One region of the Kitasatospora sp. NPDC028055 genome, then DNA from elsewhere that is predicted to be linked to it. Evidence: riboswitches for the same ligand, from Rfam matches in the RefSeq annotation. Region 1 holds a riboswitch; each other region holds the start of a gene.

Region 1 (5,036 bases):
GCCGGGAGGAACAGCCGGGCCGCCTCCCGGCCCAGGTTGACGCCGATGGCCAGGGACAACGCGGTGGCGGTGGCGTGCCCGAGGCGGCCGAGGCCGGCCTCCGGTTCGCCGCGGACGAAGGCGAGCAGCCCGAAGTACAGCAGCGACCCGGGCAGCAGCGACCCGAGGGCCGCGGTGACGTACGGCAGCACCGAGCCGCCCCGGTAGCGGGCCATCAGCTGGCCGGACAGGCCGACCAGGACGGCGGCCAGGCCGGTGGCCACGATCGGCTCCGTGCCCGCGTCGGCCAGCACGGAGTACGTGGTCCAGCCCGCCGCGCTGTTGACCAGGACGGCCGGCAGGGTGGTCGGCTCGGTGTTGAGCAGCACCGCGAAGGTCAGCGCGAGCAGGACGGCGGCCGCGAGTTGCAGCGGCGGGTTGGAGGTGGCGGCCGGGCCGCTCTCGGCGGCCAGGTCCGCGCCGTTGTTGACCCCGATGTAGAGCACGGTCATCACCCCGACGACCACGCCCGCCAGCAGGTACAGCACCTCCAACAGCCGTGCGGCGGCGGTGAGGTAGAAGCCCGCGAGGCCGTCCTGCACGGCCGCGACCATCGGCCAGCCGGGCAGCAGCGCGTACAGCCCGCCGGTGATCACCACCGAGCCGCGCAGCTGCAGCTGGTTGAAGGACATCAGGATGCCGACCACCGCGGCCGGGGTCGCGGCCGCCGCGATCCGGTAGAACTCCGGCAGGTCGTGCCGTTCGACCCGGTCGGCCAGCACGCCGCCCACCACCGTGGTGACCACGGCGCTCACGAACACCAGCCAGGCCCGGGCGTCGGCCCGGCCGCCGACCAGCAGGGTGGCGGCGCCGGCCAGCAGGCCGGAGGAGAGGACCAGGACCCAGGCCGGGTAGTGGCGGCAGTGCCGGCGCACGGCGCGCAGCCGCCGGTGGGCGTCGTCCACGGCGAGCCCGCCCGCGGTGATCTCGGTGACCAGCCGGAACAGCGCGGCCAGCCCGGAGTAGTCCCCGGTGGGGCGGCGGACGAAGCGTTCGGCCGTCACCGGCGGGTCGCCGTGGCCGGGCCGGTAGGAGATCGCGACCCGGGTGAAGGCGACCTGGGGGTCGCAGGGACGGACCCGGTAGGTGCGCGCCACGGCGAGCATCGCCGCCTCGACGTCCTCGGCGCCCTCGCCACAGGTCAGCATCAACTCGCCCACCAGCAGCGCGAGTCCGAGCACGGCGGCGACCGCGGCGGGCCCCGGCTCGGCCGCACCCTCGTCCTCCTCCTCGCCGTGCCCGGCCGCCGGGTGGGCGGAGTTCGGGGAACGCAGCAGCGGCAGCATCTGCTCCGGCCAGCGGACCGCGCCACCCACCGCCCGGGGCGGTCTTCCGGAGCCGGGATCGGCCTCCTCGGCCGCGCCCGGTCCGCCCTGCGACGGCACCCGCGAACCGTCCGGCCCGTCCGTCCCGGCCCGCGCACCGCTCTCCTCGTGTTCCCGCATCGTCGCTCCCTGGACCACCCCCCAACTCGGCTGCTCTCGGCACTCCTTCGACTACCCATCGTCACCACTTCGTGAACGTCGCACCCGGAGTGCGGGAAGATCCGCGCGCCCCGCTCGGCGGGCCGGCGCTGTCTCACCATGCGGACGATTGCGCGGTTCTCCGGCCGGAAACCGGCGGGCCGGACGTAGGGTGGCAGGTGCAGCTGGTTCGCCCCGTCCGCCAGGCGGGGCGTCGTAAGAGGGAACCCGGTGACGCCTTTCAACAGGCCAGTCCGGGACTGCCCCGCAGCGGTGAGCGGGAACGACCGCCGTCATACGCACTGGGCCCGGGTCGGGTCTGGGAAGCGACGGCCAGTAGGTGCCGGTCCTCGACGAGGACGGGCGGGCCCGCGAGTCCGAAGACCTGCCACTGCCCGGGCGCGACCGTTCGCGCGCGGCCATCCGGTGACCTCGAGGGCGGGTCGGCGACCACACCAGACGGAGCCGTACCCGTGTACGGGCGCCCGTCCGGTCCGTCGTCCCTTCGCGTCCTCGCCCCCGTCGCCGGGCACTTGAGGAATCAGACTCGCGAAGGAGAGTCCCTTGACCACGAAGTCCGCAGCCGCGGCGACCCTCGCCACCGCCCACGGCTACCCCCGGCAGGGCCGGGGCCGGGAGTTGAAGAAGGCGATCGAGGGCTACTGGAAGGGCGCCGTCACCGCCGAGGCACTGCTGGCCACCGCCGCCGACCTGCGCCGGGGGAACTGGCAGCAGCTCGCCGACTCCGGCATCGAGGAGGTCCCGACCGGCGACTTCTCGCTCTACGACCACGTGCTGGACACCACCGTGGCGGTCGGCGCGATCCCGCCGCGGCACCGGGAGGCGGTCGACGCCGACCCGCTGGACGGCTACTTCGCCATGGCGCGCGGCAACCAGGACGTCGCTCCGCTGGAGATGACCAAGTGGTTCGACACCAACTACCACTACCTCGTCCCGGAGTTGGGTCCGGACACCGCCTTCGCCGCGAACCCGGCCAAGGCCGTCGCCGAGTTCGAGGAGGCCCTCGCGCTCGGCCACGACGCCCGTCCGGTGCTGGTCGGACCGGTCACTTACCTGCTGCTCGCCAAGCCGACGCCCGGGGTGGCCCCCGACTTCCAGCCGATCACCCTGCTGGACCGGCTGCTGCCCGTCTACGCGGAGCTGCTCGCGGCACTCCGGGCCGCGGGCGCGCAGTGGGTGCAGCTGGACGAGCCCGCGCTCGTCCAGGACCGGACCCCGGCCGAGCTCAACGCCGCCGCCCGGGCCTACCGCGAGCTGGGCGCGCGGACCGAGCGGCCGAAGCTGCTGGTCGCGAGCTACTTCGACCGCCTCGGCGACGCCCTGGCGGTGCTGGCCAAGGCCCCGGTGGAGGGCCTGGCGCTGGACTTCACCGGGCCGGCCGCCGCCAACCTGGAGGACCTCGCCGCCGTCGGCGGGCTGCCCGGCAAGCGCCTGGTCGCCGGGGTGATCGACGGGCGCAACATCTGGATCAACGACCTGGGCGCCTCGCTGGCCACCCTGGCCACCCTGCTCGGGCTCGCCGACCGGGTCGACGTCGCGCCGTCCTGCTCGCTGCTGCACGTGCCGATCGACGCCACCCTCGAACGCGACATCGACCCGCAGATCGCCCGCTGGCTGGCCTTCGCCAAGCAGAAGGCCACCGAGGCCGCCCTGCTGGCCCGCGCCCTGCGCGAGGGCACCGGCGCGATCACCGCCGAACTCGCCGCCAACCGCGCCGACCTGGCCTCCCGCGCCACCTCGCCGATCACCCGGGACCCGGCCGTCCGCGCCCGCGCCGCGGCCGTCACCCCGGGCGACGCCCGGCGCGCCCAGCCCTACCCCGTACGGGCCGAGGCCCAGCGGGCCCGGCTCGCACTGCCGCTGCTGCCGACCACCACCATCGGCTCCTTCCCGCAGACCACCGAACTGCGCGTCGCCCGCGCCGACCTGACCGCCGGGCGGATCGACGCCGCCGCGTACCGGGAGCGGATGGCGGCGGAGGTCCGCGAGGTCATCGCCTACCAGGAGAAGGCCGGGCTGGACGTCCTGGTGCACGGCGAGCCCGAGCGCAACGACATGGTCCAGTACTTCGCCGAGCAGCTCACCGGCTACCTGGCCACCCGGCACGGCTGGGTGCAGTCCTACGGCACCCGCTGCGTCCGGCCGCCGGTGCTGGCCGGGGACATCTCCCGCCCGCACCCGATGACCGTCGACTGGTTCCGCTACGCCCAGGACCTCACCGACCGTCCGGTCAAGGGCATGCTGACCGGCCCGGTCACCATGCTCGCCTGGTCCTTCGTCCGCGACGACCAGCCGCTCGCCGAGACCGCCCGGCAGGTCGCCCTCGCCCTGCGCGACGAGGTCACCGACCTGGAGGCCGCCGGCGCCGCCGTCGTCCAGGTGGACGAACCGGCCCTGCGCGAGACCCTGCCGCTGCGCGCCGCCGGCCGCCCGGCCTACCTGGACTGGGCCACCGAGGCCTTCCGGCTGGCCACCTCAAGTGTGCGCGCCGACACCCAGGTGCACACCCACATGTGCTACGCCGAGTTCGGCGCGATCATGACCGCGATCGACGACCTCGACGCCGACGTCATCTCCCTGGAGGCCGCCCGCTCGCACATGGAGGTCGCCGGGGAGCTGGCCGCCGCCGGGTACCCGCGCGAGGTCGGCCCGGGCGTCTGGGACATCCACTCCCCGCGCGTGCCGAGCACCGAGGAGGCCGTCGAGCTGCTCCGGGCCGGTCTCGCGGCGATCCCCGCCGAGCGGCTCTGGGTCAACCCCGACTGCGGCCTCAAGACCCGCGGCTGGCCCGAGACCCGCGCCTCGCTGGAGAGCCTGGTCGGCGCCGCCCGCCGCCTGCGGGCCGAACTCACGGGCTGAGCACGAGAGTTCGGGGGCGGGCCCGGCGCACGGCTGCCGGGCCCGCCCCCGCGCGGGGGCGGTGTCGCGCCTGGGGTCGGTGATTCAGGGGCAGGACTTCCGGCGGGGGCGGCGGCGGGGGGCCGGGGCCGACCGGTCGACCCCGGCCCCGGTCCCGGCTCCGGCCTCGCCCCGGTTGGTCCGTGCTACCTCCCGGCCCGGCGGCTGCCGAGTCGCAGGCCGCCGAACACCAGGCCGCCCACGAAGAGGACGATCCCGATCAGGAGCAGCCACAGCAGCCCCTTCACCAGGACACCCACGAAGCCGAACACCACCGCGATGAGCAGGATGAACAGGAGCAGTGCCATGTCGTTCCCCTTCCCCTTCGTCTCTTCGTGTCCGCCGTCGGGCTCGTGCCCGGCATCGGGTGCCGCCGTCAGCGGTCGCGCCTGAGGGCGCCCTCGACCCGGTCGGCGGCGCCGCGCGCGGCGTCCTTGACGTCGTCCGCGGCCTGCTTGACCTTCGACTCGACCTGATCGGCCTGGCCCTCGCCCTTGAGCTTCTGGTCGCCGGTTGCGTCCCCGGCCTTCTCCTTGGCCTTCCCGGCCAGTTCCTGCGCCTTGTTCGACAGGCTGCCCATGCGGTCCTCCCGTGGTCCGTGGTCCGTCGTCCGTC
Region 2 (5,036 bases), on a different contig from region 1:
CCACACGAGCGCCCTCGCCGCCTCCAACTCCGTCGCCATGTCGGCGAGTCGGAACTGCAGCGCCTGGGCGTGCAGCAGTCGGGCCCCGAACGCCTCACGGTCGGCGAGGTAGGTCACCGCACGTTCCAACGCACTCTGGGCGCCGCCCAGCGAGCAGGCCGCGATGCCCAGCCGGCCGCCGTTGAGGCCGGCCATGGCGATGCGGAAACCCTCGCCCTCCGCCCCGAGCAGGCGGTCGGCGGGCAGCCGGACGCCGTCCAGCAGCACCTGCCGGGTCGGCTGGGCGTTCCAGCCCATCTTGTGCTCGTTCGGACCGAAGGACAGCCCCCGGTCGTCCCGGTCCACGAGGAACGCGGAGACGCCGCCCGGCCCCGGGCCGCCGGTGCGCGCCATCACCACGTACACCTGGGACGTGCCTGCCCCGGAGATGAACTGCTTGACGCCGTCCAGTACCCACTGGTCGCCGTCGCGCACGGCCCGGGTGGTGAGCGCGGCGGCGTCGGAGCCGGCGCCGGGCTCGGTGAGGCAGTAACTGCCCAACTGCTCGGCCGTGCAGAGCGCCGGCAGCCAGCGGGCACGCTGCGCCCCGGTCCCGTAGCGGTCCACCATCCAGCCGACCATGTTGTGGATGGACAGGTAGGCGGCGATCGACGGGCAGCCGGTCGCGAGCGCCTCGAAGGCGACCACCCCGTCCAGTCGGGAGAGTTCCGAGCCGCCGACGTCCTCGCGCACGTACACACCGGCCAGGCCCACGTCCGCCGCCTTGCGCAGCACGTCGACCGGGAAGTGCTCGTCCCGGTCCCATGCCACCGCGTGCGGGGCGAGGTGCTCGTCGGCGAAGGCCCGGGTCGCCTCCGCGACGGCGCGCTGGTCGTCCGTCAGGTCACTTGCGTGCACCGTGCTCATCCCATCGTCGGCATGGTGAAGCTCGCGCCCTCCTTGACCCCGGAGGGCCAGCGCGAGGTGACGGTGCGGGTACGGGTGTAGAAGCGGATCGAGTCCGGGCCGTGCTGGTTGAGGTCGCCGAAGCCGGAGCGCTTCCAGCCGCCGAAGGTGTGGTAGGCGATCGGCACCGGGATCGGCACGTTGACCCCGACCATGCCGGTGTTCACCCGGCGGGCGAAGTCCCGGGCGGTGTCGCCGTCCCGGGTGTAGATGGCCACGCCGTTGCCGAACTCGTGCTCGCTCGGCAGCCGCAGCGCCTCCTCGTAGTCAGCGGCGCGGACCACGGTCAGGACCGGGCCGAAGATCTCCTCCCGGTAGATCCGCATGCCCGGGGTGACCCGGTCGAACAGCGAGGCGCCGAGGAAGTAGCCGTCCTCGTGGCCGGGAAGGCGGAAGTCCCGTCCGTCCACGACGAGTTCGGCTCCCTCCCGGACCCCGAGGTCCAGGTAGCCGCGGACCCGCTCCAGGGCGTCGCGGCCGACCAGCGGACCGAAGTCGGCCGCCGGGTCGTCCGAGCGGCCGACCTTCAAGGCGGCGATCCGCTCGACCAGCTTCGCCACCAGCGCGTCCGCGGTCTCCTCCCCGACCGGGACGGCGACCGAGATCGCCATGCAGCGTTCGCCGGCCGAGCCGTAGCCGGCGCCGACGAGGGCGTCGGCGGCCTGGTCGAGATCGGCATCCGGCATCACGATCATGTGGTTCTTCGCGCCGCCGAAGCACTGTGCGCGCTTGCCGTGCGCTGCCGCGGTCGCGTAGACGTACTGGGCGATCGGGGTCGAACCGACGAAGCCGAGCGCCTCGACCCGGGGGTCCTCCAGCAGCGTGTCCACGGCCTCCTTGTCGCCGTTGACGACGTTGAGCACGCCCGGGGGAAGCCCCGCTTCGAGGAAGAGCTCGGCCAGGCGCAGCGGCACCGAAGGGTCGCGCTCGGAGGGCTTGAGGACGAAGGCGTTGCCGCAGGCCAGCGCGGGCGCGGCCTTCCAGAGCGGGATCATCGCCGGGAAGTTGAACGGCGTGATGCCCGCGACCACGCCGAGTGGCTGGCGCATCGAGTAGACGTCGATGCCGGTGCCGGCGTTGTCGCTGAACTCGCCCTTCAACAGGTGCGGGATCCCGGCGGCGAACTCCACCACCTCCAGGCCGCGCTGGATGTCGCCGTGGGCGTCGGCCACGGTCTTGCCGTGCTCGGCGGAGAGCAGCCGGGCCAGGTCCTCCTTCTCCTGCTCGACCAGTTGCAGGAAGCGCAGCAGCACCCGCGCCCGCCGCTGCGGGTTCCAGGCGGCCCACTCGGGCTGGGCCTGCGCGGCGTCGGCGATCACCGCCTCGACCTCGGCCCGGTCGGCCAGCGGCACCCGGGCCTGCACCCGGCCGGTGTTGGGGTCGTACACGTCGCCGAACCGGCCGGACGTCCCGGCGACGCGCTTGCCGCCGACGAAATGGGTCAGTTCACGGACCATCGGTTCCTTCTCTCATCGTGGATGGGGAGAGGAGGAATGGAGAGACCACCGCCACCGTCCGGGCGCACGGTCGTGCGCGCCTACGGCGGTCCGGCGGTTGACGTCAGCGTCGGGGGAGCAGGTGTGCCCCGACGGTCAGCACGGCAGGGCACGGGGCAGCGGAACGGGAAGGGCAGCCCGGAGTCATGCGTGTCGTCTCCATCCTCGTGGAAAACACGGACCACCCGCGGCCGGTATCCTGACTCCCGGATCCACGCCCGCCCCCAGGCCTTCCCGGCTGGCTGCCAGTGGCCGTCATCCACGAGGACGAACTCCCCGGTCACAGTGGCGGGACCGTGCCGGACTCACACCGGCTTCCCTGACACCGCGGACCTGGCATCGACCATATAGTCGGACGTCCTAGTAAGTCCAGAGGCCCCGAGGCCCGAGGCCCGCGGCGCGCCCTGCTGTCGTGACCTCCCCCCCCGTCCCCCGGGTCGCGCGTCAGGCCTGGTCGGAGGCGTCACCGTAGACGTTGTCGGGGCTGACCACCCGGGTGATGGCCCGGCCGAGCAGGGTGCTGGGGTTCTCGCCGTTCGAGGGGATGTCCGTGTTGAGCAGGATCACCATCGTCGCCTTCTGGGCGGGCAGATAGACCGTCAGACTCTGGTAGCCGGGCAGGGATCCCGCGTGGCCGATCCACCCGTGGTTGATGTCGATGCCCAGCCCGTAGGCGTCGCCCGGCGCGCCGGTGGGGTGCGCGTCGAGGCGCTCCGCCTGGGTCTTCGGGGACAGCAGGCCGCCGGTCGCGACGTTCTCCGCCCAGGAGCGCATGTCGTCGAGGTCCGAGATCATCGCGCCGGCTGCCCAGCCCCAGCTCGGGTTGAAGTCCGTGGCATCCGCCACCGTGGCGTCCGGCGTCATGTCGGTGTAGCCGTGGGCGTGCGGCGGCGGGAACTCCGCCGCCACCGGCAGGAAGGTGCGGTCCAGGCCGCTCGGCCGCGTGATCAGGTCCCGGATCACGTCCCGCAAGGGGCGGTGGGTGACCTTCTCGACAACCAGGCCGAGCAGCACGGTGTTGGTGTTGGAGTAGTCGAACTGCGTGCCGGGCGGGAACTGGTTGGGATGCTCGAAAGCGATGTCGAGCAGCTCGTTCGGCGACCACTGGCGGTGCGGCTCGGTCGTCAGCAGGTGCTGGAAGCCCGGGTCCTTGCTGTAGGCGAACAGGCCGCTGCGCATGTCCGCGAGCTGACGCAGCGTGATGTGCTCTCCGTCGGGCACCCCGTCGACGTACCCGGAGATCGGGTCGTCCAGGCCGACCTCGCCGCGGTCGACGAGCTGGAGCAGCGCGGTGACGGTGAAGGTCTTGGTCTCGCTGCCGATCCGCATGTTCAGGTCGGTTCGCATCGGGGCGCAGTCGCTCGTGTCCGCGACGCCGAAAGCCCGTACGTAGCGCGGCTGTCCGGGCTTCCAGACGCCCACGATCACGCCGGGGACACCGGCGTCGGCGGCCGTCTGCCGGATCACCCGGTCCAGCTTCGCCGCGGTCGCTTCCCAGGACTGCGACGCGGCGGCCGGTTCCCTGGGGACCGGTACGGCCGCCGCGGGCGCGGCGATCGCGGGCAGGGAGGCTGCCAGGCAGGCAGCGATGGTCGTCACGGTGCGCAGCAGGGCAGATCGGCCCGTTCGGATAGGCATACGCCCCTGGATAGGTCGTTCCAGGCTTCTGCCTGCGGCACCGCACCGGCCCCCTGCGGACATTCATCCGAATGCCTCCGGGATCGCCGCGCATCGGGATCGCGGTGCAGCGGACCCCGACGGCGTCAGCGCGTGATGCGGTCGATCACCAGGCGCTCGAAGAGGTCCTCGGGCAGTTCGTCCTGGTACTGCTCGACCGAGCGATGCGCCGCGGCCGGGTCGCCGTGCCAGCGGCTGATGACGTCCTCGTTGAAGTCGATCAGCCGGCGCACGTCGTCCGGGGTCAGCTCGGGGTGGAACTGGCATCCGAAGACCCGCTCGCCGTAGCTCAGCGCCTGGACGGAGGTGTGCTCGTTGCGGTACTCGATCCGCACGCCGTCCACTTCCTCGATCTGCGGACTGATCGCCTGGTAGTGGAACGACGGCACGACGCCGACGCCCCGGCGGTCGCCGACCCGGTTCACCTCGGTCAGGCCGACCTCGATGCCCGAGGTGTCGATGATCGAGCCCGGACGCAACGCCTCGGCGATCAGCTGCGAGCCCAGGCACACGCCGAGCACCGCGGGGCCGGTGTCGCCGTCAGGCCCGTTCGCGTCGGCGACGAGTTCCCCCATCAGCTTGATGGTCGCGCGCATCCACGCGGCGTCGGAGTGCACCGAGGTCTGGCCTCCGGTGAACACGTACGCCAAGGCCGGCTGTTGCCGTCGCGCGGTCAGCTCGGCCGCCTCGGTCACCAGGTCCAGGCGGCCGCAGCTCAGGCCGGCTCGGGTGAGCCGCTGCTCGATCCGGTCGGCGTAGTCGAGACCGTCGTAGATCAGCCCGTCCGCGACGCAGATCTGCACGTCCACCGGCACGATCGCCACCCCTCTTACTCGAAGAACCTCGACCACAGGTTGAGGGCCGAGTCGACGCACTGGACGAAGCTCAGGATAGCCACGATCGTCACTGCGAGGTTGA
Region 3 (5,036 bases), on a different contig from region 1:
GACTGGCTCTGGTCCAGGTACGGCATGCGGGCCGCGGCCAGGTCGATCAGGGCGCGCTGCGGCAGCTCCCAGGCGGTGCGGTACAGCGACCGGACCTGCTCCGGCAGCCAACCCAGCTCCTGGACCGAGCCGTTGGCGTCGCGCAGGGCGTCGCGGGTCTGCTGGTCCCAGACGCCGAGCTCCTTGAGCTCGCGCACCAGGTACGGGTTGACCTGGAGGAACTCACCGGAGAGGGTCTCGCGCTTGAACAGGTTGGACACCTGCGGCTCGATGCACTCGTAAACGCCGGCGATGGAGGCGATGGTCGCGGTCGGGGCGATCGCGAGCAGCAGCGAGTTGCGCAGGCCGGTCTCGGCGATGCGGGCGCGCAGCGCCGTCCAGCGGTCGGTCCACTCCGGGGCGGCGCTCGGGAAGTGGTCGATGTGCAGCTCGCCGCGGGCGGCGCGGGTCTCGCCGTAGGCCTCGTGGCGGCCGAGCTGCTCGGCCAGGTCGGCGGAGCGCTCGTACGCGGTGAGCATGATGCGCTCGGCGATCAGCGTGGACAGGCGGGCGGCCTCGGCGGAGTCGAAGTCGATCCGCAGCTTGAAGAAGACGTCCTGGAGGCCCATCACGCCGAGGCCGACCGGGCGCCAGCGGGAGTTGGACGTACCGGCCTCGGTGGTCGGGTAGAAGTTGATGTCCACCACGCGGTCGAGGAAGGTGACGGCGGTGCGGACGGTGGCGTCGAGGCGCTCCCAGTCCATGGCGCCGAGCAGGTCGTCGGCCGTGGCGCCGGGGGCCACGTGCGCGCCGAGGTTGACCGAGCCGAGGTTGCAGACGGCGGTCTCGGAGTCGTCCGTGACCTCCAGGATCTCGGTGCACAGGTTGGAGGAGTGCACCGTGCGGCCGGGCAGCGCGGTCTGGTTGGCGGCGCGGTTGGAGGCGTCCTTGAAGGTCATCCAGCCGTTGCCGGTCTGCGCGAGGGTGCGCATCATGCGGGCGTAGAGGGTCTGCGCCGGGATGGTGCGGACGGCCTTGCCGGCCAGCTCGGCCTTGCGGTACGCCTCGTCGAACTCGGCGCCCCACAGGTCGACCAGCTCGGCGACGTCGGCGGGGGAGAACAGCGACCAGTCGGCGTTGGCGTTCACGCGGCGCATGAACTCGTCCGGGATCCAGTGGGCCAGGTTGAGGTTGTGGGTGCGGCGCGCCTCCTCACCGGTGTTGTCGCGGAGCTCCAGGAACTCCTCGATGTCGGCGTGCCAGGTCTCCAGGTACACGCAGGCCGCGCCCTTGCGGCGGCCGCCCTGGTTGACGGCGGCGACCGAGGAGTCGAGGGTGCGCAGGAACGGGACGATGCCGTTGGACTTGCCGTTGGTGCCGCGGATCAGGCTGCCGCGCGAGCGGATGCGCGAGTAGGACAGGCCGATGCCGCCGGCGTGCTTGGAGAGCCGGGCGATCTGCGCGTAGCGGTTGTAGATCGAGTCCAGGTTGTCCAGCGGCGAGTCCAGCAGGTAGCAGCTGGACATCTGCGGGTGCCGGGTGCCGGAGTTGAAGAGCGTCGGCGAGGAGGTGAGGTACTCCAGACGGCTCATCAGGCCGTACAGCTCGGACACCTCGCGCACCGACTGCTCGGAGTCGCCGACCGCCAGGCCGCAGGCGACGCGGAGCAGGAAGTGCTGCGGGGTCTCGATCACCTTGCGGGTGATCGGGTGGCGCAGCAGGTAGCGGGACTGGACGGTGCGCAGGCCGAAGTACTCGAAGCGGTCGTCGCCCTTGGTGTCGACGAGCGCGTTCAGGGCGTCGGCGTGCTTGGCGACGAAGGCCGCGGTGGTGTCGCCGATCAGGCCCTCGGCGTGGCCGACGGCGATCGAGGCGGAGAAGGAGGTCGAGCCCTGGCTGTTCGCCTCGTCGACGATCTCCAGGGCGAGCAGGCGGGCGGCCAGCTTCGAGTACTGGGGGTCCTCGGCGATCATCGACGCGGCGGCGTCCACGGCCAGCCCGCGCAGCTCGGCGAAGTCCGAGCCGGCGTGGCGGCCGCGCAGCGCGGCGGCGGCGACATGGCCGGGGTCGACCTCGGTGAGGTCGGCGCTGCGGTCGGTGAGCAGCCGCAGGAGAGCACCGCCGGGGTCGGAGACCGTCGGGTCGGTGAAGGCGGTACCGGAGCCCTGGGCGGGCAGGGTGACTGAGGCAGCGGTGGTCAAGGCGCTCTCTCCTGGCGGCGATCGTGCGGCGGTGATCGGGGTCACCCGGGCCGATCTGGGCAGGGGAGCACGGCGCGGACGCAGGAGCGCCGCGCGAGGTGTCTCCCCGGCCCGCCCGCGAGGCCCGGAGGGGTGGTGCTGGGTGCCGGCGCGGCCTCTGCGGGAGGGCCGTGGCGCACGCTGTTCGGCAGGTACTCGGACTCGCGGTACGGCTGCTGGAGCCGCCCGCACACCGCTGCGGGGCAGTCCCGGATTCCCACCGGGTTCCCCTGCATCGACAGCAGAAGCGAGCATACATGTAGTGGTGTCTCCTCGATGCGACACCACATGTAGTGCGGCGTGGTGTGTTGTCGCGATGACGGGTTGTGCCCGGGCCGGTGGCGGTTCGTGGTCGTCCGAGGCCCGGAAGCACGCTCCGGACGTGTCGCGGCCGCCCGCCGGACGCCTCGGATCCGGGTGTCGGACACCCGGGGCCGGCGCGCCGGGCGTCCGGGTTTCGATACGGATCGGTCACCGGGCCGAGGGACGGTGAGGGTCATGCCCTACGATCTGGGCGCATGAGCGACGGAACTGGTGTACCTGGGCACGGGCCGCAGGGGACGCCTCCCGCCGGGTCGGGGGGCGCACAGAATCAGCAGCCGGTGGGGCCGGGTCCGGTGCCGCCGCCGGGCGGTGGTTTCGGCCCGCCGCCGGCCTCGTACGGACCGGTGGCGCCGGCCGCGCAGCCGTTCTCCCAGCCCGTCCCGCCGGTGCCCCAGCCGGTTCAGCCGCCGGCTCCGCAGCCGCAGTGGCAGCAGCCTCCGCAGCAGTCGGGTCCTCCGCAGCAGCCGGTCGCGCCTCAGCAGCCGGTCCCGCCGCAGCGCGTCGAGCCGGACTGGGCGGCGCTGGCGGACCGCAACGAGGCCGAGGCCAGGCGCAAGCGCCGGGTGAAGATCATCGGCAGCGCGGTGGCCGTCGTCCTGGTGGGCGGTCTGGTCGCGGGTGGAGTGCTGCTGTTCGGCAAGAAGGACGACCCGGCCAAGCCCGGCGGCGGTGCGGTCGCGACCGCACCCGCCTCGGGCAAGCCGACCCCCGGCCCGTCGAACGGCGGCGCGACCCCGGGCGGGCAGCCGGAGGACCCGTCGAAGCCGATCTGGGAGGCCGCCACCGACCCGGCGCCGCAGGATGCGGGGGCACTGTTCTCCGCGCTGCAGGTGACGGTCAACGGCGTGTCCTGGAACCGGACCGTGGTCTCGCTGGACCAGCCCTGCTGGGACGGCAACTCCACCACCGGCGGGCTCGGCAAGGTCCTCGGGGACCAGGGCTGCCAGAAGGTGCTCCGGGCGACGTACGTCTCCGGCGACAGCGCGGTGACCGTCGGCGTCGCAGTCTTCGACCACAAGATCCAGGCCGAGACGGCGATCAAGAACTACACCGGGCAGCTCAAGGGCCTGCCCGCGCCGGGCGCCCCGGCGTTCTGTGCCAACCCCGGCTGCACCGGCACGCACAGCAGCCTGGGCCGGTACGCCTACTTCACCGTCGAGGGCTCGGCGAAGGGCGGCAACGCCCCTGACGCCACCGCGACGGCGGCGGCCTCCGGGTTCGCCGAGCACGTGAAGGCCCAGCTGCTCCAGCGGGCCAAGGCGGCGGGCTCCGCCACGCCGGGTTCGCAGGGCACGCCGACGGCCGCCGCGACCGGCTGACCCGCTGTGACACCCCGGTCCCGGCGGACCTGTTCGCCGGGACCGGGGGAGTGTGGCAGGCTCTCGTCGGAGTCATTCGTACGCGTGTTCCGGTTGCGTCCGTGGGGGTCGGCGCCGGCGAGAAACCGGAGGAGCGGTCGTGGCCCTGCCCAGAGCCCTGCGCGGTAAGCCGGCCGTCCTGGCCGCGGCCGGCGTCGTGGTCGCCGCCGGCAGTCTCGTGCTGCTGGACCGCGACGACCGGACCGAGGTCGGGCTACCCATTCGGGTGCCGGTGTCGGTCGGCGCCCCCGGCCGCACCCTGCCACCGGACGTGGGCCGGGACCTGCTGGCCCGGGATCCGCAGGCCTCGCCGAACGCCCGCGCCGTCCAGCAGTTCCTCGCGGACCTGGAGGCCCAGGCCCGCACCGGGCACAGCGGCGGCACGGTGATCGGCCAGCACGTCGAGGCGCACAACGAGCGCAACAACCCCGAGTACGGCGACTACCGGGGCACCAAGCAGGTCGGTTACTACTACAAGAAGGCCGCCGACATCACCGGCCGGCTGCCCGGCTTCATGGAGACCGACCTCGGCCCCGGCTACGGCCAGAACGCCTGGGGCGTCGGCAACCCGCGCTCCTACTCGGCCGGCCGCTGGCCCACCTGCCGCGCCGGCTGGCAGTACACCGACGACGCCGTCGACCTGATGACCGCCGTCTGGTCCGGCCACCCGCGCGCCGACGACGGCACCTACGACGGCTCCGGTGTCCAGCAGAACTGCGACGGCAGCACCACCGCACTGCCGGACAACGGCGGGGCCCCGGCCGGAATCGTCGGCATGTCCTTCCACGAGCCCTATCCCGGGTCCGGCGTCAAGTCCTTCGACCGGGTGCTCTGTTCGAACTCCCCGGCGGCCAAGGACCCGGGCTGGTTCGGCCGGGTCGTGGACGCCGGGGGCGACACCCCCGAGTACCGCGCACTGATCACCGACCTGTCCTACCTGGCCGACCACCTGGAGTACCTGGCCGCCCACGACGTGCCGGTGCTGCTGCGCCCCTACCACGAGATGAACGTCCAGGACTGTGCCAGCCGGTTCTGGTGGGCGGGCCAGAAGCCGGCCGACTACCAGGCGCTGTGGCGGATCACCTACAAGTACCTGGTGGAGACCAGGGGCCTGCACAACCTGCTGTTCGTCTGG

The links. Region 1 has a riboswitch for cobalamin ahead of metE (5-methyltetrahydropteroyltriglutamate--homocysteine S-methyltransferase). Riboswitches for the same ligand answer to the same signal wherever they lie in the genome.
Region 2: another riboswitch for cobalamin. It lies ahead of AB0F71_RS14335 (CoA-acylating methylmalonate-semialdehyde dehydrogenase); the one in region 1 lies ahead of metE (5-methyltetrahydropteroyltriglutamate--homocysteine S-methyltransferase).
Region 3: another riboswitch for cobalamin. It lies ahead of AB0F71_RS15590 (ribonucleoside-diphosphate reductase subunit alpha); the one in region 1 lies ahead of metE (5-methyltetrahydropteroyltriglutamate--homocysteine S-methyltransferase).

The regions. Positions count from the first base shown of each region.
Region 1 covers NZ_JBEZXE010000018.1:115,677-120,712, forward strand. Annotated here, with positions in the region: gene AB0F71_RS20010 (threonine/serine exporter family protein) at 1-1,484, opposite strand, end outside; cobalamin riboswitch at 1,720-1,889, shown strand; gene metE (5-methyltetrahydropteroyltriglutamate--homocysteine S-methyltransferase) at 2,067-4,382, shown strand; gene AB0F71_RS20020 (hypothetical protein) at 4,568-4,729, opposite strand; gene AB0F71_RS20025 (CsbD family protein) at 4,798-5,001, opposite strand.
Region 2 covers NZ_JBEZXE010000010.1:133,370-138,405, reverse strand. Annotated here, with positions in the region: gene AB0F71_RS14340 (acyl-CoA dehydrogenase family protein) at 1-906, opposite strand, end outside; gene AB0F71_RS14335 (CoA-acylating methylmalonate-semialdehyde dehydrogenase) at 903-2,402, opposite strand; cobalamin riboswitch at 2,613-2,793, opposite strand; gene AB0F71_RS14330 (serine hydrolase domain-containing protein) at 2,886-4,079, opposite strand; gene AB0F71_RS14325 (hypothetical protein) at 4,205-4,942, opposite strand; gene AB0F71_RS14320 (hypothetical protein) at 4,948-5,036, opposite strand, start outside.
Region 3 covers NZ_JBEZXE010000012.1:38,475-43,510, forward strand. Annotated here, with positions in the region: gene AB0F71_RS15590 (ribonucleoside-diphosphate reductase subunit alpha) at 1-2,156, opposite strand, end outside; cobalamin riboswitch at 2,349-2,481, opposite strand; gene AB0F71_RS15595 (hypothetical protein) at 2,930-3,862, shown strand; gene AB0F71_RS15600 (glycosyl hydrolase) at 4,002-5,036, shown strand, end outside.